DNA from 3 places in the Pseudonocardia sp. ICBG601 genome. Region 2 is predicted to be linked to each of the others. Evidence: riboswitches for the same ligand, from Rfam matches in the RefSeq annotation. Region 2 holds a riboswitch; each other region holds the start of a gene.

Region 1 (10,371 bases), on a different contig from region 2:
TGTTCCGGCGCGCGGCGCGCAACTTCAACCCGGACTGCGCCGCGGCCGGGCGGACCACGATCGCCCAGGTCGAGCACCTGGTCGAGCCCGGGGAGATCGACCCCGACGCGGTGCACACCCCCGGCATCCACGTGCACCGCGTGCTGCACGTCCCCGGCGCCGAGAAGCCGGTCGAGTTCAGGACGGTGCGTTGACATGGCCCTCAACCGTGACGAGATGGCCGCCCGGGTCGCGGCCGAGCTGCCCGACGGCTCCTACGTCAACCTCGGCATCGGCATGCCGACCCTGGTGCCCGGGCACATCCCCGAGGGCCGGACGGTCGTCCTGCACTCGGAGAACGGGATCCTCGGCGTCGGCCCCTACCCCACCGACGACGAGGTCGACGCCGACCTCATCAACGCCGGCAAGGAGACCGTCACCGTCGCCGACGGCGCCGCCTTCTTCGGCTCGGCGGAGAGCTTCGGCCAGATCCGGGCCGGGAAGCTCGACGTCGCCGTCCTGGGCGGGATGGAGGTCGCCGCGAACGGCGACCTCGCGAACTGGGCGATCCCCGGCAAGATGATCAAGGGGATGGGCGGGGCGATGGACCTCGTCCACGGCGCGCGCTCGGTGATCGTGATGATGGACCACGTCTCCAAGGACGGGTCTCCCAAGATCGTCGAGCGGTGCTCGCTGCCGATCACCGGCCTGGGCTGCGTCACAAAGATCGTCACCGACCTGGCCGTGATCGACGTGACGCCGGACGGGCTCGAGCTGGTCGAGACCGCGCCCGGCGTCAGCGCCGACGAGGTGCGGGAGAAGACCGGCGCACCGCTGCGCTGACACCGCCCGCCGGGCGCACCCCCCTCGGTCGCGCCCGGCGGCGGCGCCGCCCTCAGGCGGGCTCGCCCGGCGTGACCGGCAGCCGGGACAGGCCCCGGACCAGTGTCGACTCGCGGTACTCGAGCTCGGACGGCTCGACGGCCAGCGCCAGGTCCGGCCGCTGGGCGATGAGCTTGCCGATCGCCACCCGGCCCTCGGTGCGCGCGAGCTGCGCGCCCAGGCAGAAGTGGATGCCGTGACCGAAGAACACCCCGGACGACGAGTCCCGGGTGATGTCGAGCCGCTCCGGGTCCTCCAGCCACTCCGGGTCCCGGTTCGCCGCGGCGAGCCCGAGCATGACGGTCGACCCGGCCGGGATGGTCACCCCGGAGTACTCGACGTCCTCGCTGGCGAACCGCATCGGGGCGTTCGAGACCGGGGACTCGAAGCGCAGGAACTCCTCCACCGCCGAGGTGATCAGCGACGGGTCGGCCTGCAGCCGGGCGCGCTGCTCGGGGTGGGTCAGCAGGGCGAGCACGCCGTTGCCGATCAGGTTGACCGTGGTCTCGTGCCCGGCGATGAGCAGCAGCGTCGCCATCGCGACGAGCTCCTCGGACGACAGGCGGTCGCCGTCGGCGTCGCTGACGGCGAGCAGGCCGGACAGCAGGGCGTCGTCGGGCTCGGTGCGCTTGTGCTCGATCAGCTCGGCGAGGTAGCCGTTCAGGCTGCCCATCGCGGCGAACTTCTCCTCCTGCGGAGAGTCGTCGACCATCACCGACGACCACGCGGAGAACCTGTCGCGGTCCTCGGCCGGGACGCCCAGCAGCTCGCAGATGACCAGCACCGGGACGAGGAACGCGTACTGGCGCATGAGGTCGACGGGGCCCTCGGCGGGCAGCGCGTCGAGCAGCTCCTGGGTGATCTCCTCGACCCGGGGCTGCAGGTCGTTCATCCGCCGCACGGTGAACGAGCGGCCGACGAGCTTGCGCAGCCGGGTGTGGTCCGGCGGGTCCATCAGGATCATCATCGGGATCGGCGCGGCCGGCTGGCCCTCGCGCTGGTCGGCGGGGAGCGTGTACCGCCAGTCCTTGCTCAGCCGCGGGTCGACGAACGCCGCGCGGACATCGGCGTAGCGGCTGATCAGCCACGCCTTCCCGTCCGGCAGTGCGAGCTCACGCACCGGCTCCTCGGTGCGCAGGGCCGCGTAGGCGGGGTGCGGGTCGGTCCAGAAGTCGCCCGAGAACAGGTCGTGCGTCTCGGTGCCGGTGGTGGTCAGCGCCATGGGGACCATGGTGCCAGCCATGGGTAAGCAGCCGCTTACGTCAGTCGTGTGACCGAGCACACAGCGGGGTCGAGGTCGACGTCGGCCGGGGCCGGGTGGCCCAGGACGACCGACGCGGCCAGCGCCGCCAGCGCCGGGGCGGACTCGATGCCCGACCCGCCCTGCCCCGCGACGAAGAAGAAGCCCGGGTGCTCCGGGCGCGCGCCCAGCACCGGGGCGCGGTCGGGGGCGAAGGTCCGCAGCCCCGCCCACGCGGTCCGGACCGACCGCAGCCCGAGCGTGGTCACCGAGTCCACCCGGTCCAGGGCGAGGGCGACGTCGAGCTCCGCGGGCCGCGCGTCGCCCGGCTCGGCCGGGGTCTCGTCGGCCGGGGAGACCAGCACGATGTCCGCCTCGGCCTTGAGGTACCAGCGCTCCGCGGCGTCGGCGATCATCGGCAGGACGGTACCGTCGACGGTGAGCACCGACGGGTCACCGACCGGGCAGGCGGCGATCGTGCGCCGGTACGGGGTCAACCCGGCGCCGGGCACACCGGCCAGCGCCGCCACCGCGTCGGCCCAGGCCCCGGCCGCATCGACGACCACTCCCGCCCGCACCCGGTGCCCGGCGGTCGTCGTCGCGCTCCAGCCGGAGCCGTCCCGGTCCAGCGCGGCCACCCGGGCGCCGCGCAGCACGGTGCCGCCGCGGGCGCGCAGCCCGCGCCGATAGCCGTCGTGCAGGGCCGCGGTGTCGACGTCGCAGGCACCGGCGGTCCACGCGGCCGCACGCGGGGCACGGCGCAGCACCGGCGCGCGTCGCCACGCCTGCGCGGGGTCCAGGGCGACCGGGGCGCCGGGCTCGCCGTGCTGCTCGCGCAGCGTCGTGGCGAGACGGTCGGCGGCCTGCTCGTCGTCGGCGAGGTGCAGGACCGGGCGCGGGGACAGCAGCGGCGGCGTCCCGAGCTGCTCGGGCAGCGCGGCGAACCGCGGCCCGGAGGCGTCGATCAGCGCGCGGAACGGGCCGGAGCCGTGACCGGGGATGTAGGTGGCGGCCGAGCGGGCGGTGGAGTGGACCGGCAGGTCCTGCTCGGCCTCGGTCAGCACGACGCGGGCGTGCGCGGCCAGCTCCCACGCGACCGACACCCCGGCGATGCCGCCGCCGACCACCAGCACGTCCGCCGTCTCCATGCCCGCGACGATAGGTCGGCGGCACCGGGGAAAACCGGTGGCCCCGGCCCGGGCGGTCGTCGTAGCGTCGCCGCCATGCTGATCCGGTTCCTCTGAGCGGCCCGCGGAGTCGACCTCCGCGCCCCCGCCGCCGGCCCGTGACGTCCACCGGGCCCGGAACCGTCGCCGCCCTCGTGCGGCCCTTCCGGCGTCCCCGCGCGTCACCGGCCCTCCGCACCCGGTCCGAGTCCGACCCGATGCTCCGAGGAGGTCGTATGCCCACGACCCGCCACACCCCTGTCCCCACCGCCGACACCGGTCCCGCCGGGGCGCCCACGCCCGCCAACCGCGCCGAGCGGCGCGCGGCGAAGCGCGGCCGGTCCGGCGCCCCGGGCGGCCCGGCGGTACCGCGCACGGCGGGGCCGGCCCCGCAGGCCCGCCCGGCCCACGTCCGCACGGACTTCGCCGCCCGCCGCAGCGGCTGAGGGCACGGGCACGATCACGGATCGGGCACCGGGGACGTCGGCAGGCGACCCTCCGCGTGCCCGATCCGTGATCACTCCCGGCGGTGCGGCCCGGTGCGGGGGCGACGTGGAAGGCTGGACGCCGTGACCGTCACCGTCTGGTGGGCCGCCCCGGCCGATCCCGGCGACCGCGCCGACCTCGTCGCGCTGCTGGACGCCCATGAACGCGAGCGGCTCCGCGCACTGCGCAGGCCCGAGGACCGTGCCCGCTACCTCGCCGCGCACGCCCTGGCCCGGCTCGTGCTCGCCGAGCGGCTCGACGCCGACCCCGCCGCGCTCGTCCTGGACCGCACCTGTCGCTGCGGGGAGCCGCACGGCAAGCCGCGCCTGGCCGGGCGCGGCGACGACCCCGGCTTCTCGCTGACCCACTCCGGCGCGCTGGTCGGCGTCGCGGTCGGGACCGGCCCGGTCGGCGTCGACGTCGAGGCGCACCGCCCGCTGTCCGGCCTCGACGGCCTGGTCCGGCACGCCCTCTCCCCCGCCGAGCTCGCCGCGGGCACGCCCGACGGCACCGGGTTCCTGGTCACCTGGACCCGCAAGGAGGCGCTGCTCAAGGCCACCGGCGAGGGCCTGTCGAGCCCGATGGACGCGATCACGCTGTCCCCGCCGCACGCCCCGGCCCGGGTGCTGGGCTGGACCGGCACCGGCGGGAGCTGGTGGGTCGCCGACGTCGCCACCGGTCTCGCCGACCACCCGGGCGCCGTCGCCGGGGCGGGACCGGTGGCCCCGGCCGTCGCCGTCGCCGACGGCGACGCGGTCCTGTCGGTGCGCCGGGGCACGATGCACGGGTGATGGTGAGGTGACCGCGGCGGCCGACCGCTGGGTGCTGCATCTGGACATGGACGCGTTCTTCGCCTCCGTCGAGCAGCTGACCCGGCCCACGCTGGCCGACCGGCCGGTCCTGGTCGGCGGCGCGGGAGCGCGCGGCGTCGTCGCGGGGGCGAGCTACCAGGCGCGGGTGTTCGGGGCCCGCTCGGCGATGCCGATGGGCCAGGCGCGGCGGCGCTGCCCGCACGCGACCGTCCTGCCGCCCCGGTTCTCGCTGTACAAGGCGCTGTCCGACGAGGTCATGGCCGTCCTCGGCGAGTTCTCCCCGGTGCTCGAGCCGGTCTCGGTCGACGAGGCGTTCGTGGAGCCGCCCGACCTGGTGGGGGCCTCCCCGGACCGGGTGCGGGAGTGGGGCACCCGGCTGCGCGACGCGGTGCGCGAGCGCACCGGGCTGCCCGCCTCGGTGGGCGCCGGGTCGGGCAAGCAGGTCGCGAAGATCGCCTCCGAGCTGGCCAAGCCGGACGGGCTGCGGGTGATCGCCCACGCCGAGCAGGCCACCGTGCTCGACCCGCTCCCGGTGCGGTCGTTGTGGGGCATCGGGCCGGTCTCCGGCGAGGCGCTGCGGAAGATCGGGATCGAGACGATCGGACAGCTCGCCGCGATGGACGCCCGCGAGGTCGCCGGGGTGCTGGGCGGCGCCGTCGGGTCCGAGCTGCACCGCCTGGCGCGCGGCATCGACGACCGTCCGGTCGCCCCGCGCGGCGCGGCCAAGCAGATCAGCGCGGAGACGACCTTCGACGCCGACCTGACCGCGATGAGCGCGGTGCACACCGCGGTGGAGTCGATCTGCGTCGCCGTGCACCGGCGCCTGGTCGCCGACGGCCGGACCGCCCGCACCGTCACGGTGAAGGCGCGGACGGGGGACTTCACCACCCACACCCGGTCCGAGACGACCCCCTTCGGGACCCGGGACCTGGCGACCCTGGTCGCGGTGGCCCGGCGGCTGGCCGAGGGCGCCGTCGGCGAGGGCGGGGTGCGGCTGCTGGGGGTGTCGGTGTCCGGCTTCGGCGACGAGCCGCCACTGGCGCTGTTCGACGCGGTGCCCTCGGAGAGCGGGTGGACGACGGCCCCGGCCCCCGACTCCGCGCCCGCGGCCGCCGGCCCGGCCGCGGCGGCGGGGGTGACCGTGCTCGACGCACCCCCGGAGAGCGACGCAGCCACCGGGACCGGCGCGACCGTGGAGCCCGGCGACGTGCCCGGCCCGCTCCGCCCGGACCGGCCCGACCGCGAACCCGACCCGGACCGGCCCTGGCGCGCCGGCGACGACGTCGCCCACCCCGAGCACGGCCACGGCTGGGTCCAGGGCGCCGGGCACGGGCGGGTCACCGTGCGGTTCGAGACCGCGCTCACCGGCCCCGGACGCACCCGCACGCTCGACGCCGCCGACCCGGACCTCACCCGGGCCGACCCGCTGGGCAGCTGGCGGGCCTGAGCCCGGGCCCCGTGCGGGCTCAGCCGATCAGCGGGCTGCGGTGCGGCGGTGCGACGCGGCTGCCCTCGGCGACCCGGGCGCGCAGCGCGGGGGCGGTGCGGGCCAGCCCGTCGAGGACGGCGCCGAGCGCGGCGTCGCCCGCGGGGTCGCCCCCGACCAGCAGCACCGCGGCTCCGGCGGGCCCGGCGGCGGCCCAGGCCCCGATCCGGGCGACGGCGTCGCGCGGTGTGACCGGCTCGACCCGCCACGCCTCGGCGTAGAACAGGGCGGTCGACTCGGCCTGCGGGAAGGCGAAGACCGTCTCGGCCTCGGCCAGCAGGTCGTGCGCACCCGGGCGGGGCGCGTCGTCGCCGGACGGATCGGTACCGAGCACCACCAGGTCGTGGCTCATCGCATGTCCTCCTCGAGGGTCCGCGCCCTCACCAGTGGGAATCCGCGACGACGGGCAGTGTCCTGGCTCCCGGATCGGCACGCCCTCCCCGGCCTTCCCACCCTCGCGGGCGGTGGCGCCGGTGTGGGGAGGGCACTCCCCGGTGACAGTGGCGGGACCGCGCCGGACTCGCACCGGCTTCCTGTTCCGTCGTCGGCCGGGAGCCCATCACGCGACCGGGTTAGCGGTCAACAGTCCCCCGCCCGGCCACTCCCCGCAGATGGTCGAGCAGGTCGTGCTCGGTCAGCGTCCCGAGCAGCGGCCCGTCCGGCCCCTCCCGCACGGGCAGCGCGGCGCCCCGGTGTGCCGCGAGCACCCCGAGGACGTCGTGCACGGAGCCGCCCGGGTCCAGGGCGGGCAGCTCCGGGTCGGGCGTCGTGCCGTCGGCGGGGCGCATCACCTGGGCGACGACGACCCGGCGCAGCGCCTCGTCGGTCGGGGTGTCGGCGGCGAGGTCGATCCCGCGTCGCAGCAGCTTGAGCGTGTAGATGTTGTCCCGCGACACCAGGTTGGACAGGCCGGTGGCCAGGACGACGGCGGCCATCAGCGGCAGGATCAGGGCGTAGTCGCCGGTGAGCTCGAACACGATGAGCACCGCGGTGATCGGGGCGTGGGCGGCCCCCGCGAACACCGCCGCCATGCCGACCAGGCCGAACGCGCCGGGGTGCAGGTCGAGCGCCGGGAACAGGGCCGCGGCGGCGTAGCCGAAGGCGGTCCCGGCGGTGCCGCCGACGAACAGCGACGGCGCGAAGACGCCGCCGGACCCGCCTATGCCGATGGTGAGGCTGGAGGCGAGGATCTTCCCGACGACGAGCAGGAGCAGGAACCCGACGACGTACCGGCCGCCGATCGCGGCCTCCAGCACCGGGTAGCCCACGCCGTACATCTGGGGCAGCGCCAGCAGCAGCGCGCCGAGCAGCAGCCCGCCGACGGCCGGGCGCAGCCACTCCGGGCCGCGCCAGACGGCGTCGCAGGCGTCCTCGACGGCGTAGAGGATGCGGGCGAAGGCCCAGCCCAGCAGCCCCGCGAGCAGCCCGAGCAGCGCGTAGAGCGGCAGCTGGGCGGGGCTGCCCAGGTCGAAGTGCGGCAGGGTCAGGATCGCGCGGTCCCCGGCGATCACCTCGGCGACGACGTTCGCGACCACCGAGCTGATCACCAGCACGCCGAACGCCTCGGCGCTGAACGACCGCAGGATCAGCTCCAGGCCGAACACCACCCCGGAGATCGGGGCGTCGAACGTCGCGGAGATCCCGCCCGCGGCGCCGCAGGCGACCATGAGGACCAGCCGGGTGGCGGGCACCCGCAGCCACTGCCCGATGGCCGAGCCGAGCGCGGAGCCGATCTGCACGATCGGGCCCTCCCGGCCGACGGAGCCGCCGGTGCCGATGCAGATCCCCGACGCGAGCGCCTTCACCGCGGCGACGGTGACCGGGATCCGCCCGCCCCGGCGCGCGACGGCGAGCATCACCTCCGGCACCCCGTGCCCGCGGGCCTCCGGCGCGAACCGCTGGACCAGTGGGCCGTACACCAGGCCGCCGAGCACCGGGGCGACGAGCAGGAACCAGACCCCCAGCCCGGGCAGGTGCGGCGAGGCGACCCGGCCGGCGTCGGAGAAGTCCTCCCGGCCGGTGACCAGCCAGGTCACGCCGAGGATCAGCTCGTGGAACAGCACCGACCCGATGCCGGCGCCGATCCCGATGACCGTCGCCAGGCCGACGAGCCCCGGCCGGGTGCCGACGAGCGCGCGGTGCAGCGCGCGGACCGCGGTCACCGGGCACCGTCCTCGGCGGGCACGGGCGCGACGGCCCAGTCGGTCTCGCCGACCTCGCCCGCGGCCTCGGCGAAGCGGCGCAGCGCGTCGCGGACCGCGGTGCGCTCGGCGGCGGGCAGCGTCGCGAGCAGCCGGTGCATCTCGGCCCGACGCAGCCGGGTGACCTCGTCGACCAGCGCCCGCCCGGCCGGGCTGAGCGCGACGGCGACCTCGCGGCGGTCGTCGCCGGTGCGGGTGCGCGCGACGAGGCCGCGGCTCACCAGACGGTCGCACATCCGGGTCGCCGTCGACGCCGACACGGTCAGCGCCGTGGCCAGGTCGGCCGGGCGCCGGGTGCCGTGCTGGGCCAGCACGACCAGCGCGCGGTACTGCGGCAGGGTCACCTCGCCCGCCGTCCCGCCGGCCTGCTCCCCCGCGGCGGCCAGGGATCCGGCCACCACGGAGAGCATCGCCCGGCTCGCGGTCATCACCGCGTCGACGACGTCATCGATCTCGTCCGTCACGCCACCGATCGTTGCACATTGCAAACTTGCAGTGTGCAACGAGTCGTCGGGGTCACCCCCCGACGGGCGCCTGAAGCCCCGCGACGGGCCCGATCACGACGATCGCCGGCGGGCTGATCTCCTGCTCGGTCGCCACCTGCTCGGCGGTCTCCAGCGTCGCGCGGACCGACCGCTCGATGCGGGTGGTGCCGTCCTGCACGATCAGCACCGGGGTGTCGGCCGGGCGGCCGTTGGAGATCAGCGCCTCGGCGAACTTCCCGAGCCGCTCCACGGCCATCATCAGCACGATCGTGCCGGTCATCCGGCCCAGCGCGGTCCAGTCGGTGAGGCTGCGCGGGTCACCCGGCGCGACGTGCCCGGACACGACGACGATCTCGTGCGCGACCCCGCGGTGGCTCACCGGCGTCCCGGCGACGGCCGGTGCGGCGAAGGCGCTGGTGATGCCCGGGACGACGGTCACCGGCACCCCCGCCGCGGCGCACGCCTGGACCTCTTCGAACCCCCGGCCGTAGACGAACGGGTCACCGCCCTTGAGGCGGACCACGAACTTCCCGGCCCGGGCGTGGGAGATGAGCAGCTCGTTGATCCGCTCCTGGGCCATGGCGCGGCCGTAGGGGATCTTCGAGGCGTCGATGACCTCGACCTCGGCGGACAGCTCGTCGAGGATGTCGCGCGGGCCGAGCCGGTCGGCGACGACGACCTCGGCGCGGGACAGCAGCCGCCGTCCGCGCACGGTGATCAGCTCCGGGTCGCCGGGGCCGCCACCGACCAGCGCGACACCGGCCTGCGGGGGCTCGGCCGACTCGTCGACGACGCCGGCGGCCAGTGCCTCGACCAGCGCGGTGCGCACGGCCGCGGACCGCCGGTGCGCGCCCCGGGCCAGCACGCCGACGGTGAGCCCGTCGTAGCCGCCGGTGGCGGGGGTGACCGCGGTGCCCTTGTCGCCGTCGTCGGCGCGGACGCAGAACACGCGGTCCCGCTCGGCCTCGGCGACGACGGCGGCGTTGGTCGCGGCCTCGTCGGTGGCCGCGATCGCGTACCAGGCGCCGGCGAGGTCGCCGTCGGTCCAGCGGCGGGCCGTCCAGGTGATCTCCCCGGCCGAGGCCATGCCCTCGACCGCCGGGGTGACCTCGGGCGAGACGACCTCGACGACCGCTCCCGCGGCGATCAGGCGGGCGACACGCCGCTGGGCGACCTGTCCCCCACCGACGACGACGGCCCGGCGGCCGGCCAGGTCCAGCCCGACCAGGTACTGCTCGTGGTGCGCGTTCAACGACGTTCCTCTCCCGGACTCCGACGCCCGGCGGTGGCAGCGGTTCCCTGCGCGGGGCCCCCGCTCGACGGCGACGCCGGACGATAGCCGGACCCGCATGTTTCGGAGGAGACCCCGGAGGGCAATCCCACACCCGCCGATCGGGCGGCCACGGCGACCGTGACGCCCTGACCAGCGGTCTTACCGACGATCAGGTGGGCACCGTCGCCGGCGGCGAGCAGTGCGGCGGCCTCTGCGACCGATGAGGTCCCGACGGCCGCAGCGACCCGGGCATCCGGCCGCGGCACCGCGACCGCGGCCAGCGCGGCGGCCGCGAACCCGTGCGGCTCCCGCGGTGCGACGGCCGCCCGCAGCCCCGGTTCCGACGCCCGCCGGTCCAGGG
Region 2 (10,371 bases):
TCACCACGCTCGGCGGCGGCCCGTGGTTCCTCGTCGAGCGCTACCTGGTGGCACCGCTGGTCGCGCTGGGGCTGCTCGGCCTGGTCCCGGAGGTCCTGGCGCGGCTGCGTGCCCGGCCGGCCCGGTGCGGCGCGGGCTCACCGCGCTCGGCCGGACCGCGATGACCTGCTACGTCGGCCAGAACGTCGTGGCCGCAGTCCTGTTCGGCGCCTGGGGGCTCGGCCTGGCCGGGGCGCTCGTCGGCGTGCCGGCCCCGCTGCGGACCGGGGTGGTCGTCGCGGTGTGGGCCCTCGTCGTCGCCGGGTCGCCGCGGCGGCGGGGTGGTGGTTGCGCGGCCACGACCGCGGCCCGCTGGAGGCGCTCACCCACGCCCTGCTCAGAGCGTGTTTGGAAATTCTAGTGGGTTGAGGGTGTCGTGTGTTTCTGCTGGCGGGTGGCGGGGTATCCACGGGCGATGCGGCGGGTGATGGTGTTGATCGCGGCCCAGCGGATCATGGCTTCGGATGTGGTGGGGTGGCGTTCGTAGTCTCGGGCCAGGCGTCGGTGTGCGGTGAGCCAGGCCAGGGTCCGTTCGACCACCCACCTTCGTGGGAGGACGGTGAATCCGCGCTGCTCGGGTGGCTTGCGGATGATCTCGATCGTTGTCTGCAGGATCGTGGCGGCCCAGTCGAGCAGTCGCCCGGCGAAGCCGGCGTCGGCGTAGACGAACCGCACCCTGGTGCGCAGGTAGAGGTTGAGCAGGATCGGCTTGGCGCCCGTCGCGGTCCTGTACCGAGGCGAGCACACGAGCTCGTGGTCAGCAGCAGACCGAGGGTGTCGGTCACGATGAACCGTTTCCGTCCGCCTGTCTTCTTCCCGGCGTCGTAGCCGCGGGAGTCCTGGCCGACGGTGTCGGCGCCCTTGACCGACTGGAATCGATGATCCCCGCACTCGGCTCCGGATCACGGCCCTCGGCGATACGTAACTGCCCCCGCACGACCGGGAGGATCTTCTCGGTGACCTTCTGCTGTTCCCACTGGTTGAAGTACCAGTAGACGGTCTGCCAGGGCGGGAAGTCCACCGGCAACGCCCGCCAGGCACACCCGGTCCGCACGACATACAAGATCGCGTCCAGCACGTCCCGACGAGCATGAGCAACAGGCCGCCCCCGCCGCGCGAGCGGCGGTAACAACGGCTCGATCACCACCCACTGGGCATCACTGGTGTCCGAGGGGTACCGGCGCGGTCGTTCCTGCATGCCGACCACGATGGAGCACCCCAGCCGTGTCGACCATCCCGACACACCCACCATTTCCAAACACGCTCTCAGAGGTCGATCACCAGCCAGCCGCCGTGGTGCTCGGACACCGTGAACGACCGGCCGGTGCGTTCCCCGATCCGGGTCAGGACGCGCTCGTCGAAGACCCGGACGTGACCCCAGGCGGGGTTCGGCTCGTCCTCGAACGGGACGGCGACGACCACCCGTCGCCGGGCGAGGCGCAGCATCTCGGCGACGACCTCGTCGCCGTCGGACTCGGACAGGTGCTCGACGAGGTGCACGGCGAACACGGTGTCCGCGCACCCGTCGGGCAGCGCGACGGCACGGGCGTCGGCGACGTGGGTCTCCAGGTCGGCGCCGAGCTGTGGCGCCATCCGGGTCAGCAGCTCGACGGTGCCGCCGGTGAGGTCGGTGGCGGTGACGCGGTGGCCGTCGCGGGCCAGCTGCAGCGACAGGAAGCCGAAGCAGCAGCCGAGCTCCAGCACCTCCTCGCCCAGCACGAGGGATCGGGCGCGGGCGTGCACCGGCGCCATCTCGGCGTTGGTGCCGCCCGGCTCGGGCTCTCCGGCCAGCGCGTCGAGGGTGTTGCGGTAGAAGGCGAGCCACGCGTCGTCCGGGAGCTCGGGGTCCTTCGCGGCGCTCGCGACGCAGGCGACGAAAGCCTCCTCGAAGCGCTCGGCAGGCAGGATCCCGGGCTGCACCAGGGTGCGGTCCAGCCAGCCGGCGAGGTCGTTGGAGAGCCGGTCGGTTCCGATCATGGATCGCTCCTGTGCGTGCGGGGGACCCACGCCACGCTAGGCGGTCAGGGGCACGCCGCACCACGTCCGACGGCCCGGTCCCTCCCCGTCCGGACGGTGGGGGCGAGTGCCGGCGTCCGGGGGCTCAGACCGTCTGCGCGGCGAGCAGCCGGGCCTTCAGCGCGGTGTCCTTGTTGACCGGGTCGTGGGCGCCGTCCGGGACGGTCCCCGCGGCGACCGCGATCGCGTTCATGGTGCCGACCATCCGGCACAGGTGGGCGATGCGGCGCTCGTCGGCGTCGACGGGCGGGGCGCCGTCCAGCAGGGCCAGGGTGCGGTCCACCCAGATCACCTCGGCGTGCATCCCGGCCTGTTCGAGCACGCCGCGCAACCGCAGCCCGATCTCGCGGCGGGACAGCCCGTTCCAGCTCTCCAGGGTCCGGGCGTCGAGCGGGAACAACCGGCCCCGGTCGCGCAGGTGGATCAGCTCCAGGGCGTGCGCGCGGCCGTAGGCGCAGTACGTGCACCCGTTCACCAGGGAGATCGTGAGCCCGGCCAGGTGGGTGCGGACGGGGCCCAGCACACGCAGGGTGACCAGGAAACGCGGGAAGTTCGCGGCGAACCAGCGCAGCGCGGGACCGCTGCCCATCGTGGCGACCATCGCGGGGATCACCCCGGGCGTGTAGCCCCACAGCGCCGTGCACACCCGCCCGACGGCCCGGACGACCAGCCCACCCTCACCCACCACACGGCCCGCCTTCCGAAGGGACCCCCCATGATACGTGGGGCGGCCGCCGCGCGGTCCGAAATGGGCCGAACGGCCCATCCCGGGGGCCGGCGCGGTGCGCGGCCGGACGCTCGCGCGGTTAGCGTTCGGTCATGGCTCTCGTCCCCGCCGTCGTCGCACCCCGCCCGCTGCCGATCGAGGATCCCGAGGCCCTGGTGGACTCGGAGATCGAGGTCGGCGACCCCGGACCGTACGACCTGCTCGTCGACGTCCGCGCCGTCTCGGTGAACCCGGTCGACCGCAAGGTCCGTGCCTCCTTCGACCCGGCCGACGGGCCGAAGGTCCTCGGGTACGACGCGGCGGGCGTCGTCGTCGGGGTGGGGGCGTCGGTGCAGGGGTACGCCCCCGGCGACGAGGTCTACTACGCTGGCGCGATCGACCGGCCCGGCAGCAACGCCCACCGTCAGCTCGTCGACTCGCGCATCGTCGGCCGCAAGCCCTCGAGCCTGGACTTCGCCGCCGCTGCCGCGCTGCCGCTGACCTCGCTCACGGCCTGGGAGTGCCTGCACGACCACCTGCGGGTCACCGCGGAGTCCACCGGCACCCTGCTCGTGGTGTCCGCCGCGGGCGGCGTCGGCTCGATGGTCCTGCAGCTCGGCCGCCGCACCTGGCTGACCCTGGTCGGCACCGCGTCGCGGGCGGAGTCCGCGGACTGGGCCCGCGAGATGGGCGCGCACGCGATCGCCGACCACCACGACCTCGTCGCGACCGTCCGTGCGGCCGCTCCGGACGGCGTCCAGTACGTGTTCTCACCGGTCTCGGAGGGCAACGTCGAGGCCTACGCCGAGCTCATGACCCCGCGCGGCATCGTCGTCGCCATCGACGAGCCGGAGGGGCTGGACACCCTGCCGCTGAAGGCGAAGTCGCAGGCCTGGCACTGGGAGCTGATGTTCACCCGGCCGCTGTCCGAGCCGACCTCGACGGTGCAGCGGGAAATCCTGGACGAGGTCGCCCGCCTGGTCGACGCCGGCGAGCTGCGCAGCACCGAGACGCGGCGGCTGCAGGGACTGACCGCCGAGTCGGTCCGCGAGGCGCACCGGCTCATCGAGTCCGGCAGCACCGTCGGGAAGATCGTCGTCGAGCGCTGACCCCGGGGGTTCGTGCGCCATCGGGGGCGGGGCCGGGGTCAGCGGCCGATCAGCTCGCCGGCCATCTCGTTGGTCGTGGCCTCGAAGCCGGACAGGTCCCGGACCACGCGGACGCGGTCGCAGTACTCGGCGTAGGCGGGCAGGTCGCAGCGACCCAGTCCCCAGGAGTAGCGCGGCTCCGGGGTCAGCCAGATCGTCTCCCGGGCCCGCCGGGTGATCTCGACGAACGCCTCCATGTTGGGGTCGTTGCCGTTGCCCCGGCCGTCGCCGAGCACCAGCACCGTGGTGCGCCGGGTGACCGCCGAGCCGTGGTCCTCCAGGAACTGTCCGAAGGCCAGGCCGTAGTGGGAGTTGGCGTCGACGTCGAGCTGGTCGCCGCCGAAGATCAGCCCGAGAGCGTGCTCGACCGGGTGGTCGGCGAACAGGTCGGTCACCTCGACCAGGTCGGCGACGAACGCGAACGAGCGCACCTGGCCGAACAGGTCCTGCAGACCGTGCACCAGGTGCAGGGTGAACCGTGCAGTGGCCCGGACCGACAGCGAGACGTCGGTCAGCACCACCAGGCGCGGCTTGTCCTCCTGGCGCTGCACGGTGACGGGGGAGAAGGGGACGCCGTCGTAGCGCATGTTCCTGCGCATCGTCCGGGCCGAGTCGATCCGGCCCCGCGCTGAGACCCTTCTGCGGTGGGTGAGCGCGCCGTGCAGTGACTTCGCGAGCCGCCGCAGCGACTCCTCCAGCTGCATGCGCTCGGACTCGTTCGCCCGGTCGACCTCGGCGACGCGTTCGGCGTCGTCGTGGCCCTCGACGATCCGCTGCTCGATCGCGAGCAGCTTCTCCAGGTGGGCCTTGAGCAGCTCGGGGAGGTTGTCGAGCACCCCGGTGAGACGCCGGCGCAGGGCGGCCGCGTCGTCCTCGGTCCCCTGCTCGGACTCCGAGAGCCGGTCCTCCTCGGAGTTCAGCCAGCCCAGCAGCGCGTCCTGCTGGGCGACCGACAGGTCGGCGTCGACCTTCGTGCCCTGCTGCTGGGAGATGTCACCGGGCCGGCCACCGCCGGAGAACCGGTCGGTCTCGATCTGGACGCGCTGGCCGTCGGCGACGTCGCCTGCCTGCTCCTTGGAGAGCACGATCTCGTCCGTCATCGAGGCCATGTCGATCTTGTTGGCCTCCTGGTGCAGGTTGTACTGCTCGGCCAGGTCCTCCGGGTCGAAGAACTCCTTGATGTCGACCGGGGAGCCGTGGTCGTGCCCCTCCTGCGGGGTCTCCGACGGTTCCTCGGACAGCGTGAAGTTCTCCAGCGGGGTGTCGTCGGACATGTCGCCGTGCCCGTGCCCGTGGCCGTGACCCGTGTCGGCCTCGCCCACCCTGACCAGGGAGAAGAACAGGTCGAAGACCTCGTCGAAGGTCGCCTCGTCGCGGCGGTCCTTGATCAGCGCGATGCGCAGCGCCTCCTTCAGCACCGACCTGTCGGACAGCACCCCCGGCTGGGCGGCACAGGCCATCGCGTCGAGCGCCTCGGAGACCGAGATGCGCACCGACCGGATCCGCAGGAGCCGGACGAAGCGGTGGATGCTCGCTTCCATGCCGACGCCCCGATCAGACCGGGCGCTTGCGGGAGCCGCCGAAGGAGCGGGTGCCCTGGCCGGGCGAGACCTTCCGGATCGCCGACGGCGGCGGGGCCACGCCGCCCGGGAGGCCGCCGTAGATGCCGCCGTGCCGGCCCGCCTGGTCCTTCGCCGCGCGCTTGGCGCGGCCGTCGACGTCGCCGTCGTCCGGGTCGTCGCCACGGGCGCCCGCGGTGCGCGCCGGCGGGGCGGCGGGCTCGTCGTGGTCGCTGTCGTGGCCGTGTCCATGTCCATGTCCATGGCCGTGCCCGTGTCCGTGCTCGGCGACGACTGCGTTCGGGTCGACCAGCCGCGGCAGCGCGTCCAGGGCCTTCGTGACGTCCTTGTCGTACTTGACCACGACCGAGACGGTGTCGGAGAGGATCTGCGAGCTCAGCTCGTCGACGCCCAGGACGGCCAGCGTGCGGGCCCAGTCGATGGTCTCCGAGATCGACGGCGACTTGCGCAGCTCCAGCTCGCGCAGTCCGCGCACGACGTTGACGAGCTCCTCGGCCAGCTGGTCCGACAGCCCGGTCTTCTTCGACTTCACGATCTCCAGCTCGCGGGAGGCCGACGGGTAGTCGAGGAACAGGTGCAGGCAGCGACGCTTGAGCGCGGCCGCGAGGTCCCGGGTGTTGTTGGAGGTCAGCAGTACGTACGGGCGCTGCGTCGCGACGAAGGTCCCGATCTCGGGGACGGAGATCTGGAACTCGCCGAGGGTCTCCAGGAGCACGGCCTCCAGCGCCTCGTCGGCGCGGTCGACCTCGTCGATCAGTAGCACCACGGGCTGCTCGGAGCGGATGGCCTCCAGCAGCGGACGCGGCGCGAGGAAGCGTTCGGAGAAGAACACGCTCTCCTGGGACCCGATGCGGTCGACCGCGGAGGCGAGGTCCGGGGCGTCGGAGACGAGCTGCCCGATCTTCTCGCGGAGGATCTGGGTGTACATCAGCTGCTTGCCGTAGTCCCACTCGTACAGGGCCTTGGTCTCGTCCTGGCCCTCGTAGCACTGCAGACGCAGCAGCCGGCGCCCGGTGGCGACGGCGAGCATCTTGGCCAGCTCGGTCTTGCCGACCCCGGCGGGTCCCTCCAGCAGCAGCGGCTTGTCCAGGCGGGTCAGCAGGAACACCGTCGTCGCCAGGCGGGTGTCGGCGATGTAGCCCTGCTCCCGCAGGGTCTCGACCACCTGGTCGACGGACTCGAAGGGGCCGGTCGAGGCGACGGCCTCCGCCGCCTCGGTCACCGTGGGGACGACAGCCTCGGACACTCGGGTATCTCCTTCGCGGACCGCACCGGCTCTGGTGCGGGGACGAGCGGGGCCGCGGCCGGCGGGCCCACCCACCCGAGTATCGCCTCGGACGGCTGGGCCCGCCGGTGCGACGGTGGACCTCCTGACCTGCGGATCAGGTCAGCAGGTCGTCCAGGTCACCGTTGATGGAGTGGTCGACGACCGGGCGGACGGTCTCGAACGTGCACTCCTTCGGGTTGCCCGGGGTGCAGGCGTCGCCGAGGACGTGGTTGGTGATCCGGTCGACGTCGGCCGCGTCGCCGATGATGGTGGGCGCGTTCTCGTAGAACTTGGTCGGGCCGACCCCGAGCCGGTTCTTCGAGTAGGTGTCCTGCTTGACGTCGGCGAACTTCTCCGGGATGCCCACGTCGCGCAGCAGCCGGATGGACGCGGCGAGCGCCGCGTCGGCGGCCTGCGGCTTGGTCATGCCGCGGGTGTCGACACCCATGGCCTCGGCGATGTCGGCGAAGCGCTCGTAGACCACCGGCATGTTGAACGCCCACACGCGGGGCAGCGCGATGGCGTTGTTCAGGCCGTGGTGGGTGTCGTAGAACGCCGACACCGCGTGGCTGATCGAGTGGATGATGCCGAGCCCACCGGAGTTGAACGCCTGGGCGGCGATGTACTGCGCGTACATCATGCCCTCGCGGCCGGAGAGCTCCTGGCTGTTCCAGACGGCCTTGCGCAGGTTCTGGGAGGTCAGCTTGATGGCGTGCAGGGCGTTGCCCAGCGACGGCTGGAAGTCCAGCCGCGAGACGTAGGGCTCCGAGGCGTGGGCGAGCACGTCGAACCCGCACTGCGCGGTGTAGTCGATCGGGCAGTCGTAGTAGAGCACCGGGTCGTCGATCGCGAGGGTGGTGACCGACGCGTCGTCGAAGGCGACGTACTTGTGCGGGTTGTCGGGGTCGGTCGTGGTGTCGGTGATGACGTAGGCCCACGAGGTCTCCGAGCCGGTACCGGCCGTGGTGGAGACCGCGATGTGCGGCGGGTTGGCCGGGTTCTCGGACTTGTTGAAGCCCTCGAACTCGTTGACGTTGCGACCGTCGTGGGCGACCGAGACGCGCGCGCCCTTGCAGGCGTCGTGCGAGGAGCCGCCGCCGATGGAGACGAAGGAGTCGCAGTTGTTCTGCTGGTAGAGGCCCACAGCGTCCATGACGTTGTAGTCCTTGGGGTTCGACTCGACCTTGTCGTACAGCACGACCTCGAGGCCGTGGTACTTCATCGACTCGACGATCTTGTGGACGATGTCGGTGCCGCGCAGGCCCGACGTCATCACCAGGGTCTTCTTGAAGCCCAGCTTGAGCGCCTCGGGGCCGATCAGCTCGTGCGACCCCGGGCCCATGAGCGCACGCGGGAACGGGTGGAACTCCTTGATGGGGAACGGCTTGAGCAGCTCGTCTACCTGCATGTCAGCCCTTTCTGAGGCAGGCGGATGGGGTCGAGGCCGAACGCTAGGACCCCTGTGGCCGCGCGCACAGGGGTGATCGGCATTACCCCTCGGGAGACCGGGCAGGAAACCCCTCCGAACGGAGGGGGGCAGGGTGGGGTCGCCCGTCGATCCGTGTGGAGAGGGCTGAGTGCTGCAAACATATTGCAACAGGGAGAGTTCGGCAACAGTTCGCCGGGCTCGTCCTGGGTTAGGGTCGGTCCGCCGACGGTTCGTGTCATCCCGGGAACGGGGCGTCACGAGGCAAGAGGGAACCCGGTGGGAATCCGGGACTGCCCCGCAGCGGTGAACGGGAACGACCGCCGTCAACAGCACTGGGAGTGATCCCGGGAAGCGACGGCCAGTAGGTGTGAGCAGTGCGCCCGTGAGTCCGAAGACCTGCCGCCGGTGCGTGCGCCGTCCGGCGTGCGCGGATCCGTGGCCTCGCGGGAGGGCCGGGCGGACGACCGGGCACCGTCGTGCTCGGCGGTCGCGGGCGCCCCCTGCCGGCGACGGGTCCTCCACCGCACTCGCGAGGAGAGAGGGCCGTGAGCATTCCTTCCAGCAGCACCATCGGCAGTACCGTCCTGGGGTACCCCCGGATCGGGCCGGACCGGGAGCTCAAGCGGGCGACCGAGGCGTACTGGGCCGGGCGGAGCGACGCGTCGGCACTGCACGACGTCGCCGCCGGGCTGCGCCGCGACACCTGGACCGGGTTGCGCGACGCCGGGCTCGGCTCGGTGCCGGGCAACACGTTCTCGTTCTACGACCACGTCGGAGACACCGCGCTGGCGGTCGGGGCGGTGCCGGAGCGCTTCGCCGGCATCACCGACCCGCTGGAGCGGCTGTTCGCGATGGCGCGCGGCCGCACCGGCGCCCCGGCCTGCGAGATGACCAAGTGGTTCGACACGAACTACCACTACCTGGTCCCCGAGGTCGGCCCGGCCACCCGACTCGCGCCGGGCAGCCGCAAGGCCCTCGACGAGTTCCGGGAGGCCCTGCGCATCGGGGTCACCACCCGCCCGGTGCTGGTCGGACCGGTGACCTTCCTGCTGCTGTCGAAACCGGCCGACGGCGCACCGGAGGGCTTCCGCCCGCTGGACCTGCTCGGGCCGCTCGTCGAGGTCTACCGCGACCTGCTCGCCGAGCTCGCCGAGGCGGGCGCGGAATGGGTGCAGCTCGCCGAGCCGGCCTTCGCCGCCGACCGGACGCCGGAGGAGATCGCGGCGCTGCGCAGGGCCTACGACCGGCTCGCCTCGGCGACCCGGCGGCCGAAGATCCTCGTCGCGTCGTACTTCGGTGAGCTGGGCCCGGCGCTGCCCGCGCTCGCCGCCACGGCCGTCGAGGGGCTGGCGCTCGACCTCGTCGCGGGGGGTGCCGACCTCGATGCCCTCGACCCGGCGGTCCCCGGGCTGGACCGGAAGGTGGTGCTGGCCGGCGTCGTCGACGGGCGCAACGTGTGGCGCACCGACCTGGACCGGGCGCTGGCGACGGCGCAGCGGCTGGTCGGCGTCGCAGGGCGGGTCGAGGTCTCCACGTCGTGCTCGCTGCTGCACGTCCCCTACGACCTGACCGTCGAGACGGCCCTGCCCGGCGACGTCGTCGACATGCTGGCGTTCGCCCGGCAGAAGGTCGAGGAGGTCGTGCTCCTCGGGCGCGCCCTGCACGAGGGACCGGACGCGGTCGCGGCGGAGTTCGACGCCGCACGAGCCACCAGGGAGCGGGTCGCGGCCACCGCGCGCCGCGACGAGCGGGTGCGCTCCCGGCTCGCCGCGCTCGGCCCCGACCACTACCGGCGCAGCCACGGCGACGTGCGGGCGAAGGTCCAGCGCGAGGCGCTCGGCCTGCCCGTCGTCCCCACGACGACGATCGGCTCCTTCCCCCAGACCTCGCAGATCCGGCGCGACCGGGCCGCGCACCGCTCCGGCGTGATCGACACCGGCACCTACACCGAGCGGATGCGCCAGGAGATCGTCCGGGTGGTGCGGCTGCAGGAGGACATCGGGCTCGACGTCCTGGTGCACGGCGAGCCCGAGCGCAACGACATGGTCCAGTACTTCGCCGAGAACCTCGACGGCTTCGCCACCACCGACCACGGCTGGGTGCAGTCCTACGGCTCGCGCTGCGTGCGCCCGCCGATCCTGCACTCCGACGTGTCGCGGCCCCGGCCCATCACCGTCGGCTGGGCG
Region 3 (10,371 bases), on a different contig from region 2:
AGGGTGACCAGGAAGCGCGGGAAGTTGGACGCGAACCAGCGCAACGCGGGCCCGCTGCCCATCGTGGCGACCATCGCCGGGATCACGCCCGGCGTGTAGCCCCACAGCGCGGTGCACACGCGGCCGACGATCCGGAGGACCGCTCCGCCACCGTCCGACATCCGGCCCTCCTTCCCGAAGGGGACGCCCGATCGTACTCCGGGCGGCCCCCGCGGCGGCACGAAATCGGCCGATCGGCCCAGCCGGGGTCGTCGGTGCGGCGGGCGGCGGCCCGGTGGCGCGGATAGCGTCCGGTCATGGCTTCCGTACCCGCCGTCGTGGCGCCCCGGCCGCTGCCCGTCGACGACCCCGAGTGCCTCGTCGACGCCGAGATCGAGGTCGGTGCGCCCGGCCCGCACGACCTGCTCGTCGACGTCCGCGCCGTCTCGGTGAACCCGGTGGACGGCAAGGTCCGGTCGTCGTTCGACCCGGCCGACGGGCCGAAGGTCCTCGGCTTCGACGCCGCGGGCGTCGTCGTCGAGGTGGGCGACCGGGTGCAGGGGTACGCCCCCGGCGACGAGGTCTACTACGCCGGCGCGATCGACCGGCCCGGCAGCAACGCCCACCGCCAGCTCGTCGACTCCCGCATCGTCGGGCGCAAGCCGTCGACCCTCGACTTCGCCGCCGCGGCCGCGCTGCCGCTGACCTCGATCACCGCGTGGGAGTGCCTGCACGACCACCTGCGCGTCACCGCCGACACCACCGGGACGCTGCTCGTCGTGTCCGCCGCGGGCGGGGTCGGGTCGATGGTCCTGCAGCTCGCCCGGCGGACCGGGCTGACGCTGGTCGGCACCGCCTCCCGCACGGAGTCCGCGGACTGGGCGCGGCAGATGGGTGCGCACGAAGTCGCCGACCACCACGACCTCGTCGGCACGGTGCGCGAGGTCGCCCCGGACGGCGTGCAGTACGTGTTCTCGCCGGTGTCGGCGGGCAACGTCGAGGCCTACGCGGAGCTGATGACCCCGCGCGGGATCGTCGTCGCCATCGACGAGCCGGAGGGCCTGGACACGCTCCCGCTGAAGACGAAGTCGCAGGCCTGGCACTGGGAGCTGATGTTCACCCGGCCGCTGTCGGAGCCGGGCTCGACGGTGCAGCGGGAGATCCTGGACGAGGTGTCCCGGCTCGTCGACGCCGGGGAGCTGCGGACCACCGAGACGCGGCGCCTGCAGGGGCTGACCGCGGCGTCGCTGCGGGCGGCGCACCGGCTCGTCGAGTCCGGCGGCACCGTCGGGAAGATCGTGGTCGAGCGGTAGGCGGACCCCCGGTGGGTGGCCCCGGTGCGGACACCGGCACCACCCACCGGCGGGGTCAGCGGCCGATCAGCTCGCCGGCCATCTCGTTCGTGGTCGCCTCGAAACCGGACAGGTCCCGGACCACGCGGACGCGGTCGCAGTACTCGGCGTAGGCGGGCAGGTCGCAGCGGCCCAGCCCCCACGAGTACCGCGGCTCCGGGGTGAGCCAGATCGTCTCCCGGGCCCGCCGGGTGATCTCGACGAACGCCTCCATGTTGGGGTCGTTGCCGTTCCCGCGGCCGTCGCCGAGCACCAGCACCGTCGTCCGGCGGGTGACCGCCGAGCCGTGGTCCTCCAGGAACTGGCCGAAGGCCAGGCCGTAGTTGGAGTTGGCGTCGACGTCGAGCTGGTCGCCGCCGAAGATCAGCCCGAGGGCGTGCTCGACGGGGTGGTCGGCGAACAGGTCGGTCACCTCGACCAGGTCGGCCACGAACGCGAACGAGCGCACCTGGCCGAACAGGTCCTGCAGACCGTGCACCAGGTGCAGGGTGAACCGCGCGGTGGCCCGGACCGACAGCGACACGTCGGCCAGCACCACCAGGCGCGGCTTGTCCTCCTGACGCTGCACGGTGACCGGGGAGAACGGGACGCCGTCGTAGCGCATGTTCTTGCGCATGGTGCGGGCCGAGTCGATCCGGCCCCGCGGCGAGACCCGCCTGCGGTGGGTCAGCGCGCCGTGCAGCGACTTCGCGAGCCGCCGCAACGAGTCCTCCAGCTGCATGCGCTCGGTCTCGCTGGCCCGGTCGACCTCGGCGACCCGCTCCGCGTCGTCGTGGCCCTCGACGATCCGCTGCTCGATCGCGAGCAGCTTCTCCAGGTGGGCCTTGAGCAGCTCGGGGAGGTTGTCGAGCACCCCGGTGAGACGCCGGCGCAGCGCGGCGGCGTCGTCCTCGGTGCCCTGCTCCTCCTCCGAGAGCCGGTCCTCCTCGGAGTTCAGCCAGCCCAGCAGCGCGTCCTGCTGGGCGACCGAGAGGTCGGCGTCGACCTTGGTGCCCTGCTGCTGGGAGATGTCCCCGGGCTGACCGCCGCCGGAGAACCGGTCGGTCTCGATCTGCACGCGCTGGCCGTCGGTGACGTCGTTGGATTGCTCCTTCGAGAGCACGATCTCGTCCGTCATCGAGGCCATGTCGATCTTGTTGGCCTCCTGGTGCAGGTTGTACTGCTCGGCCAGGTCCTCGGGATCGAAGAACTCCTTGATGTCGACCGGGGAGCCGTGGTCGTGCCCCTCCTGCGGGGTCTCCGACGGCTCCTCGGACAGCGTGAAGTTCTCCAGCGGGGTGTCGTCGCTCAGGTCCCCGTGCCCGTGGCCGTGCCCGTGGCCGGTGTCGGCCTCGCCCACCCTGACCAGGGAGAAGAACAGGTCGAAGACCTCGTCGTAGGTCGCCTCGTCGCGGCGGTCCTTGACCAGCGCGATGCGCAGCGCCTCCTTCAGCACCGACTTGTCGGACAGCACCCCGGGCTGGGCGGCGCAGGCCATCGCGTCGAGCGCCTCGGAGACCGAGATGCGCACCGACCGGATCCGCAGGAGCCGGACGAAGCGGTGGATGCTCGCTTCCACGCCGACGCCCCGATCAGACCGGGCGCTTGCGGGAGCCGCCGAAGGAACGGGCGCCCTGGCCCGGACTCACGGTGCGCACCTTCTGCGCCGCGTTGGGGTTGCCGGCCGCGGCCTTGTTGCCGTAGCCGTCGTGGTGGCGGCCCGCGTTGTCCTTGCCGGTCCGCTTCCCGCGGCCGTCCACGTCACCGTCGTCGGGATCCGTGGTGTCGTGCCGGGTGGAGCGCGCCGCGGGCTCGTCGTGGCTGTGGTCGCCGTCGTGCCCGTGTCCGTGGCCGTGTCCGTGTCCGTGGCCCTGCTCGGCGACGACCGCGTTCGGGTCGACCAGGTTCGGCAGCGCGTCCAGCGCCTTCTTGACGTCCTTGTCGTACTTGACGACGACCGAGACGGTGTCGGACAGGATCTGCGAGCTCAGCTCGTCGACCCCCAGGACGGCCAGCGTGCGCGCCCAGTCGATGGTCTCCGAGATCGAGGGCGACTTGCGCAGCTCCAGCTCGCGCAGCCCGCGCACGACGTTGACGAGCTCCTCGGCCAGCTGGTCCGACAGCCCGGTCTTCTTCGACTTCACGATCTCCAGCTCGCGCGAGGCCGACGGGTAGTCGAGGAACAGGTGCAGGCAGCGGCGCTTGAGCGCGGCGGCGAGGTCACGGGTGTTGTTCGAGGTCAGCAGCACGTACGGGCGCTGCTCGGCGACGAAGGTGCCGATCTCGGGCACGGAGATCTGGAACTCGCCCAGGGTCTCCAGCAGCACGGCCTCCAGGGCCTCGTCGGCGCGGTCGACCTCGTCGATCAGCAGCACGACGGGCTGTTCGGAGCGGATGGCCTCCAGCAGCGGGCGCGGCGCGAGGAAGCGCTCGGAGAAGAACACGCTCTCCTGGGACCCGATGCGGTCGACCGCGGAGGCGAGGTCGGGGGCGTCCTCGACGAGCTGCCCGATCTTCTCGCGGAGGATCTGGGTGTACATGAGCTGCTTGCCGTAGTCCCACTCGTACAGGGCCTTGGTCTCGTCCTGGCCCTCGTAGCACTGCAGACGCAGCAGCCGGCGTCCGGTGGCGACGGCGAGCATCTTCGCCAGCTCGGTCTTGCCGACCCCGGCGGGCCCTTCCAGCAGCAGCGGCTTGTCCAGCCGGGTCAGCAGGAACACCGTCGTGGCCAGGCGGGTGTCGGTGATGTAGCCCTGCTCCCGCAGGGTCTCGATCACCTGGTCGACGGACTCGAACGGACCGGTCGAGGCGACGGCGTCCGCCGCCTCGGTCACAGTGGGGACGACAGCCTCGGACACGCGGGTATCTCCTTCGCGGGCCGCACCGGCTCTGGTGCGGAGAAGAGCGGGACCGCAGCCAGCGGGCCCACCCATCCGAGTATCACCTCGGATGGCTGGGCCCGCTGGTGCGACGGTGGACGTCCTGACCTGCGGATCAGGTCAGCAGGTCGTCCAGGTCACCGTTGATGGAGTGGTCGACGACCGGGCGGACGGTCTCGAACGTGCACTCCTTCGGGTTGCCCGGGGTGCAGGCGTCGCCGAGGACGTGGTTGGTGATCCGGTCGACGTCGGCCGCGTCACCGATGATGGTCGGCGCGTTCTCGTAGAACTTGGTCGGGCCGATGCCCAGCCGGTTCTTCGAGTAGGTGTCCTGCTTGACGTCGGCGAACTTCTCCGGGATGCCCACGTCGCGCAGCAGCCGGATGGAGGCGGCGAGCGCGGCGTCGGCGGCCTGCGGCTTGGTCATGCCGCGGGTGTCGACACCCATCGCCTCGGCGATGTCGGCGAAGCGCTCGTAGACGACCGGCATGTTGAACGCCCACACGCGGGGCAGCGCGATGGCGTTGTTCAGGCCGTGGTGGGTGTCGTAGAACGCCGACACCGCGTGGCTGATCGAGTGGATGATGCCGAGGCCACCGGAGTTGAACGCCTGGGCGGCGATGTACTGCGCGTACATCATGCCCTCGCGGCCGGAGAGCTCCTGGCCGTTCCAGACGGCCTTGCGCAGGTTCTGCGAGGTCAGCTTGATGGCGTGCAGGGCGTTGCCCAGCGACGGCTGGAAGTCCAGACGCGAGACGTAGGGCTCCGAGGCGTGCGCGAGCACGTCGAACCCGCACTGCGCGGTGTAGTCGATCGGGCAGTCGTAGTACAGCACCGGGTCGTCGATCGCGAGGGTGGTGACCGACTGGTCGTCGAACGCGACGTACTTGTGCGGGTTGTCGGGGTCGGTCGTGGTGTCGGTGATGACGTAGGCCCACGAGGTCTCCGAGCCGGTGCCGGCCGTGGTGGAGACCGCGATGTGCGGCGGGTTGGACGGGTTCTCGGACTTGTTGAAGCCCTCGAACTCGTTGACGTTGCGGCCGTCGTGCGCGACCGAGATGCGCGCGCCCTTGCAGGCGTCGTGCGAGGAGCCGCCGCCGATGGAGACGAAGGAGTCGCAGTTGTTCTGCTGGTAGAGGCCCACAGCGTCCATGACGTTGTAGTCCTTGGGGTTCGACTCGACCTTGTCGTACAGCACGACCTCGAGGCCGTGGTACTTCATCGACTCGACGATCTTGTTGACGATGTCGGTGCCGCGCAGGCCCGACGTCATGACCAGGGTCTTCTTGAAGCCCAGCTTCAGGGCCTCCGGGCCGATGAGCTCGTGCGACCCCGGACCCATGAGCGCACGGGGGAACGGGTGGAACTCCTTGATGGGGAACGGCTTGAGCAGCTCGTCTACCTGCATGTCAGCCCTTTCTGAGGCAGGTGGATGGGTCGAGACCGCACGCTATGACCCCTGTGGCCGCGGGCACAGGGGTGATCGCCATTACCCCTCGGGAGACCGGGCAGGTTCCCCCTCCGAACGGAGGGGCGCAGGGTGAGGTCGCCCTCGACCCGGGTGACGGGGAGGGTGTGAAAGTAATGCCAAACTATGGCAACAAGGATCGTTCGGCAACAGTTCGGCCGTCGGGCCCGGGGTAGTGTCGGGTCGCCGACGGTTCGTGCCGGCCCGGGAACGGGGCGTCACGAGGCAAGAGGGAACCCGGTGGGAATCCGGGACTGCCCCGCAGCGGTGAACGGGAACGACCGCCGTCAACAGCACTGGGAGCCATCCCGGGAAGCGACGGCCAGTAGGTCTGAGCAGTGTGCCCGTGAGTCCGAAGACCTGCCGCCGGTGCGTGCGCCGTCCGGCGTGCGCGGATCCGTGGCCTCGCGGGAGGGCCGGGCGGACGACCGGGCACCGCCGTGCCCGGCGGTCGCAGGCGCCCCGTGCCGGCGACGGGTCCTCCACCGCACTCGCGAGGAGAGAGGGCCGTGAGCATTCCTTCCAGCAGCACCATCGGCAGCACCGTCCTGGGGTACCCCAGGATCGGACCGGACCGGGAGCTCAAGCGGGCGACCGAGTCGTACTGGGCCGGGCGGACCGACGCGTCCGCACTGCACGACGTCGCCGCCGGGCTGCGCCGCGACACCTGGACCGGGCTGCGTGACGCCGGGCTCGGCTCGGTGCCGGGCAACACGTTCTCGTTCTACGACCACGTCCTGGACACCGCGCTGGCGGTCGGGGCGGTGCCGGAGCGCTTCGCCGGCGTCACCGACCCGCTGGAGCGGCTGTTCGCGATGGCCCGCGGCCGCACCGGCGCCCCGGCCTGCGAGATGACCAAGTGGTTCGACACGAACTACCACTACCTGGTCCCCGAGGTCGGCCCGGACACCCGGCTCGCGCCGGGCAGCCGCAAGGCCCTCGACGAGTTCCGCGAGGCCCTGCGCAGCGGGATCACCACCCGCCCGGTGCTGGTCGGGCCGGTGACCTTCCTGCTGCTGTCCAAGCCGGCCGACGGCGCACCGGAGGGCTTCCGCCCGCTGGACCTGCTCGGGCCGCTCGTCGAGGTCTACCGCGACCTGCTCGCCGAGCTCGCCGAGGCGGGTGCGGAGTGGGTGCAGCTCGACGAGCCCGCCTTCGCCGCCGACCGGACGCCCGAGGAGGTCGCGGCGCTGCGCCGGGCCTACGACCGGCTCGCCTCGGCGACCCGGCGGCCCAAGATCCTCGTCGCGTCGTACTTCGGGGAGCTGGGACCCGCCCTGCCCGCGCTCGCCGCCACGGCCGTCGAGGGGCTGGCGCTCGACCTCGTCGCGGGGGCCGCCGACCTCGACGCCCTCGACCCCGGAGGCCCGGCGGTGCCGGGGCTGGACCGGAAGGTGGTGCTGGCCGGCGTCGTCGACGGGCGCAACGTGTGGCGCACCGACCTGGACCGGGCGCTGGCGACGGCGCAGCGGCTGGTCGGCGTCGCGGGGCGGGTCGAGGTCTCGACGTCGTGCTCGCTGCTGCACGTCCCCTACGACCTGGCCGCCGAGACGGCCCTGCCCGGCGACGTCGTCGACATGCTGGCGTTCGCCCGGCAGAAGGTCACCGAGGTCGTGCTGCTCGGACGCGCCCTGCACGAGGGACCCGACGCGGTCGCGGCGGAGCTCGACGCCGCACGGGCCACCCGGGAGCGGGTCGCCGCCACCGCGCGCCGCGACGAGCGGGTGCGGTCCCGGCTCGACGCGCTCGGCCCCGACCACTACCGGCGCAGCCACGGCGACGTCCGGGCGAAGGTCCAGCGCGAGGCGCTCGGCCTGCCCGTCGTCCCCACGACGACGATCGGCTCGTTCCCGCAGACCGCGCAGATCCGGCGCGACCGGGCCGCGCACCGCTCCGGCACGATCGACACCGGCACCTACACCGAGCGGATGCGCCAGGAGATCGTCCGGGTGGTGCGGCTGCAGGAGGACATCGGGCTCGACGTCCTGGTGCACGGTGAGCCCGAGCGCAACGACATGGTCCAGTACTTCGCCGAGAACCTCGACGGCTTCGCCACCACCGACCACGGCTGGGTGCAGTCCTACGGCTCGCGGTGCGTGCGCCCGCCGATCCTGCACTCGGACGTGTCCCGGCCCCGGCCGATCACGGTGGAGTGGGCGCGGTTCGCCCAATCGCTGTCCGACGCGCTGGTCAAGGGGATGCTGACCGGCCCGGTGACGATCCTGGCCTGGTCGTTCGTGCGTGACGACCAGCCGCTGGGCGACACCGCCCGGCAGGTGGGGCTGGCCCTGCGCGACGAGGTACTCGACCTGGAGGCCGCCGGGATCCGGATCATCCAGGTCGACGAGCCCGCACTGCGCGAGCTGCTGCCCCTGCACGAGCGGGACCGGCCCGCGTACCTGGACTGGGCGGTGGACGCGTTCCGGCTGGCCGTCGGGGCCGTCACCGACGCCACCCAGATCCACACCCACCTCTGCTACTCCGAGTTCGGCGAGGTGGTGGGGGCGATCGACGGGCTCGACGCCGACGTCACCACCGTCGAGGCGGCCCGGTCGCGGATGGAGGTGCTGGCCGACCTCGGGCCGGGGGTCCCGCGCGGGCTCGGCCCGGGCGTCTACGACGTCCACTCGCCCGAGGTGCCCGGCACCGACGAGCTGGTCGAGCAGCTCGGCGCGGCCCTGCGCCACATCGGACCGGACCGGCTGTGGGCCAACCCGGACTGCGGGCTGAAGACCCGCGGTGAGACCGAGACGGTGGCGGCCCTGACCAACCTGGTCGCCGCCGCCCACCGGGTCCGGGACTCGGCGACGACCGGCTGAGCCCGTGTCGCGACGCCCCGCGGCTCCCCGGCCGCGGGGCGTTGCTCACGCTCCATTGAATGAACAGGTGGTCAGATGTAGTCATATGGGGTGATCGCACGAAAGATGGCCGCGCTGCTCGCGGCCGCCGCCCTGGTGCTGACCGGCTGTGGAGCCGGCGGTGGCGGCACCGGGACCCCGGACCCGGCCGGTGAGCTGACCGTGGCCCTGCAGTTCCCGCCGCGCGCCGACTACGCCTTCGACGCCGACGACGGCGCCCGGCTGCAGTCCCTCGGCGTCGCCGAGACCCTGACCACGGTCGACGCCGAGGCACGGCCCGCGCCGATGCTCGCGACGGCCTGGGAGCAGCAGGGCAACGCCTGGCGGGTCACCCTGCGCCAGGGCGTGCGGTTCCACGACGGCACCCCGCTCACCCCGGACGCCGTCGTCACGGCGCTGCGCTACGTCGCGGGCGTCGAGGCCCCGCCGCGGGCGATCCGGGGCATCGGCTTCGCCATCGCCCCCGACGGCGCCGACGCCGTCCGGATCACCACCACCGAGCCCGACCCGGTGATGCCGCTGCGGCTGTCCAGCGGCAACCTCGGCATCCTCGCGCCCGCCGCGTACGCCGGCGGCGGGGCGCCGGCCTACCTGCGCACCGCGACCGGCCCGTTCGTGCTGGACTCCGTCAGCGGCGCCGACTCCGCGCAGCTGGTCCGCAACGACGACTACTGGGGCGAGCCGGCGGGCGCCGCCCGGGTCACCGTCCGCTACGTCGAGGACCCGCAGGCCCGTGCGCTGGCGGTCCAGTCCGGCGACGTCCAGTTCGCCGAGGGCCTGCCCCAGGCCCAGCTCGACCAGGTCCGCTCGGCCGGGGCCGAGGTCGTCGAGTACCCGAACGCGCGCACCGTGCCGCTGCAGCTCAACCAGTCCGCGGCGCCGTTCTCGGACCTGCGGGTCCGCCAGGCCGTCACCGCGGCGATCGACCGCCCGGTGCTGGCCCAGCAGGTCCTCGCCGGGGGCGCCGCGCCCGCGGCCGACCTGTTCGGTGCGGCCGTGCCGTGGGGCGAGACCGCGCCGCCGCCCGGCGCCGACGTCGCCCGCGCCCGGCAGCTGCTCGCCGAGGCCGGCTACACCGAGCAGAACCCGCTGACCGTGCGGCTGTGGACCTTCCCGAACCGGCCCGAGCTGCCCGCGCTGGCGAACGCGATCCAGGCGATGCTCGGTGCCGCCGGGGTGAAGGTCGACATCACCGTCGGGAACTACGAGGCCCAGGAGCCGAAGGTCCTCGCCGGTGACTACGACATGTTCCTCAACTCGCGCAGCTACCTGTCCGACTTCCCGGACGCGGCGAGCACGCTGACCTCGGACTACACCTGCGACGGCAGCTACGCCATCGACCAGTACTGCAGTCCCGCCTACGACGCGCTGGTCGACCGGCTCAACGCCACCGTCGACCCGGCGGCCCGCCAGCAGCTGTTCGGAGAGGCCGCCGCGATGCTGACCCGCGACGCCGTCGGCGTCATGGTCGTGCACCCGCGCAACACCGCCGTGCTGCGCGGCGCCACCGGCTTCGTCCCCGACCCGCTGCAGATCCGCCCGGTGCTGCCGCAGCTCTCCCCGACCACGGGGTGATCGGGCTCCTGCTGCGCCGGCTCGTCGTCGTCGGGCCGGTGCTGCTGGCCGCGTCGGTGCTCGTGTTCGCGCTGCCGCGGCTGGTCGGCGTCGACCCGGCGCGGGCGGTCCTGCGGGCCCGCAGCGCCGAGGCGGTGCCGGACCCGGCGACCGAGGCGCGGCTGCGGTCCTCGCTGGGGCTGGACGCGCCGGTCACCGAGCAGTACCTGCGCTGGCTGGGCGGGGTGCTGCGCGGCGACCTCGGCTACGGCTACGTCGCGCGGACCCCGGTCGCCGGGCAG

The links. A riboswitch is a leader RNA that binds a small molecule or an ion and turns the genes downstream of it on or off. The one in region 2 is predicted to bind cobalamin.
Region 1: linked by a shared signal. The riboswitch ahead of KPL57_RS52270 (hypothetical protein) and the one ahead of metE (5-methyltetrahydropteroyltriglutamate--homocysteine S-methyltransferase) in region 2 are both predicted to bind cobalamin.
Region 3: linked by a shared signal. The riboswitch ahead of metE (5-methyltetrahydropteroyltriglutamate--homocysteine S-methyltransferase) and the one ahead of metE (5-methyltetrahydropteroyltriglutamate--homocysteine S-methyltransferase) in region 2 are both predicted to bind cobalamin.

The regions. Positions count from the first base shown of each region.
Region 1 covers NZ_JAHLJA010000152.1:399,096-409,466, forward strand. Annotated here, with positions in the region: gene KPL57_RS52235 (CoA transferase subunit A) at 1-194, shown strand, start outside; gene KPL57_RS52240 (3-oxoacid CoA-transferase subunit B) at 196-822, shown strand; gene KPL57_RS52245 (cytochrome P450) at 875-2,083, opposite strand; gene KPL57_RS52250 (FAD-binding oxidoreductase) at 2,119-3,249, opposite strand; gene KPL57_RS52255 (hypothetical protein) at 3,504-3,713, shown strand; gene KPL57_RS52260 (4'-phosphopantetheinyl transferase superfamily protein) at 3,837-4,544, shown strand; gene KPL57_RS52265 (DNA polymerase IV) at 4,591-6,012, shown strand; gene KPL57_RS52270 (hypothetical protein) at 6,032-6,403, opposite strand; cobalamin riboswitch at 6,438-6,627, opposite strand; gene KPL57_RS52275 (chloride channel protein) at 6,624-8,213, opposite strand; gene KPL57_RS52280 (MarR family winged helix-turn-helix transcriptional regulator) at 8,210-8,716, opposite strand; gene cobA (uroporphyrinogen-III C-methyltransferase) at 8,769-9,989, opposite strand; gene KPL57_RS52290 (cobalamin biosynthesis protein) at 9,986-10,371, opposite strand, start outside.
Region 2 covers NZ_JAHLJA010000153.1:90,203-100,573, reverse strand. Annotated here, with positions in the region: gene KPL57_RS70935 (DUF418 domain-containing protein) at 161-400, shown strand; partial or broken gene KPL57_RS73040 (IS5 family transposase) at 381-1,291, opposite strand; gene mftM (mycofactocin oligosaccharide methyltransferase MftM) at 1,306-2,016, opposite strand; gene KPL57_RS53830 (hypothetical protein) at 2,141-2,743, opposite strand; gene KPL57_RS53825 (zinc-binding alcohol dehydrogenase family protein) at 2,875-3,870, shown strand; gene KPL57_RS53820 (VWA domain-containing protein) at 3,909-5,450, opposite strand; gene KPL57_RS53815 (MoxR family ATPase) at 5,464-6,735, opposite strand; gene mdo (NDMA-dependent methanol dehydrogenase) at 6,872-8,164, opposite strand; cobalamin riboswitch at 8,395-8,604, shown strand; gene metE (5-methyltetrahydropteroyltriglutamate--homocysteine S-methyltransferase) at 8,731-10,371, shown strand, end outside.
Region 3 covers NZ_JAHLJA010000148.1:154,988-165,358, reverse strand. Annotated here, with positions in the region: gene KPL57_RS29820 (hypothetical protein) at 1-161, opposite strand, end outside; gene KPL57_RS29815 (zinc-binding alcohol dehydrogenase family protein) at 297-1,292, shown strand; gene KPL57_RS29810 (VWA domain-containing protein) at 1,348-2,889, opposite strand; gene KPL57_RS29805 (MoxR family ATPase) at 2,903-4,168, opposite strand; gene mdo (NDMA-dependent methanol dehydrogenase) at 4,305-5,597, opposite strand; cobalamin riboswitch at 5,831-6,040, shown strand; gene metE (5-methyltetrahydropteroyltriglutamate--homocysteine S-methyltransferase) at 6,167-8,476, shown strand; gene KPL57_RS29790 (ABC transporter substrate-binding protein) at 8,567-10,090, shown strand; gene KPL57_RS29785 (ABC transporter permease) at 10,087-10,371, shown strand, end outside.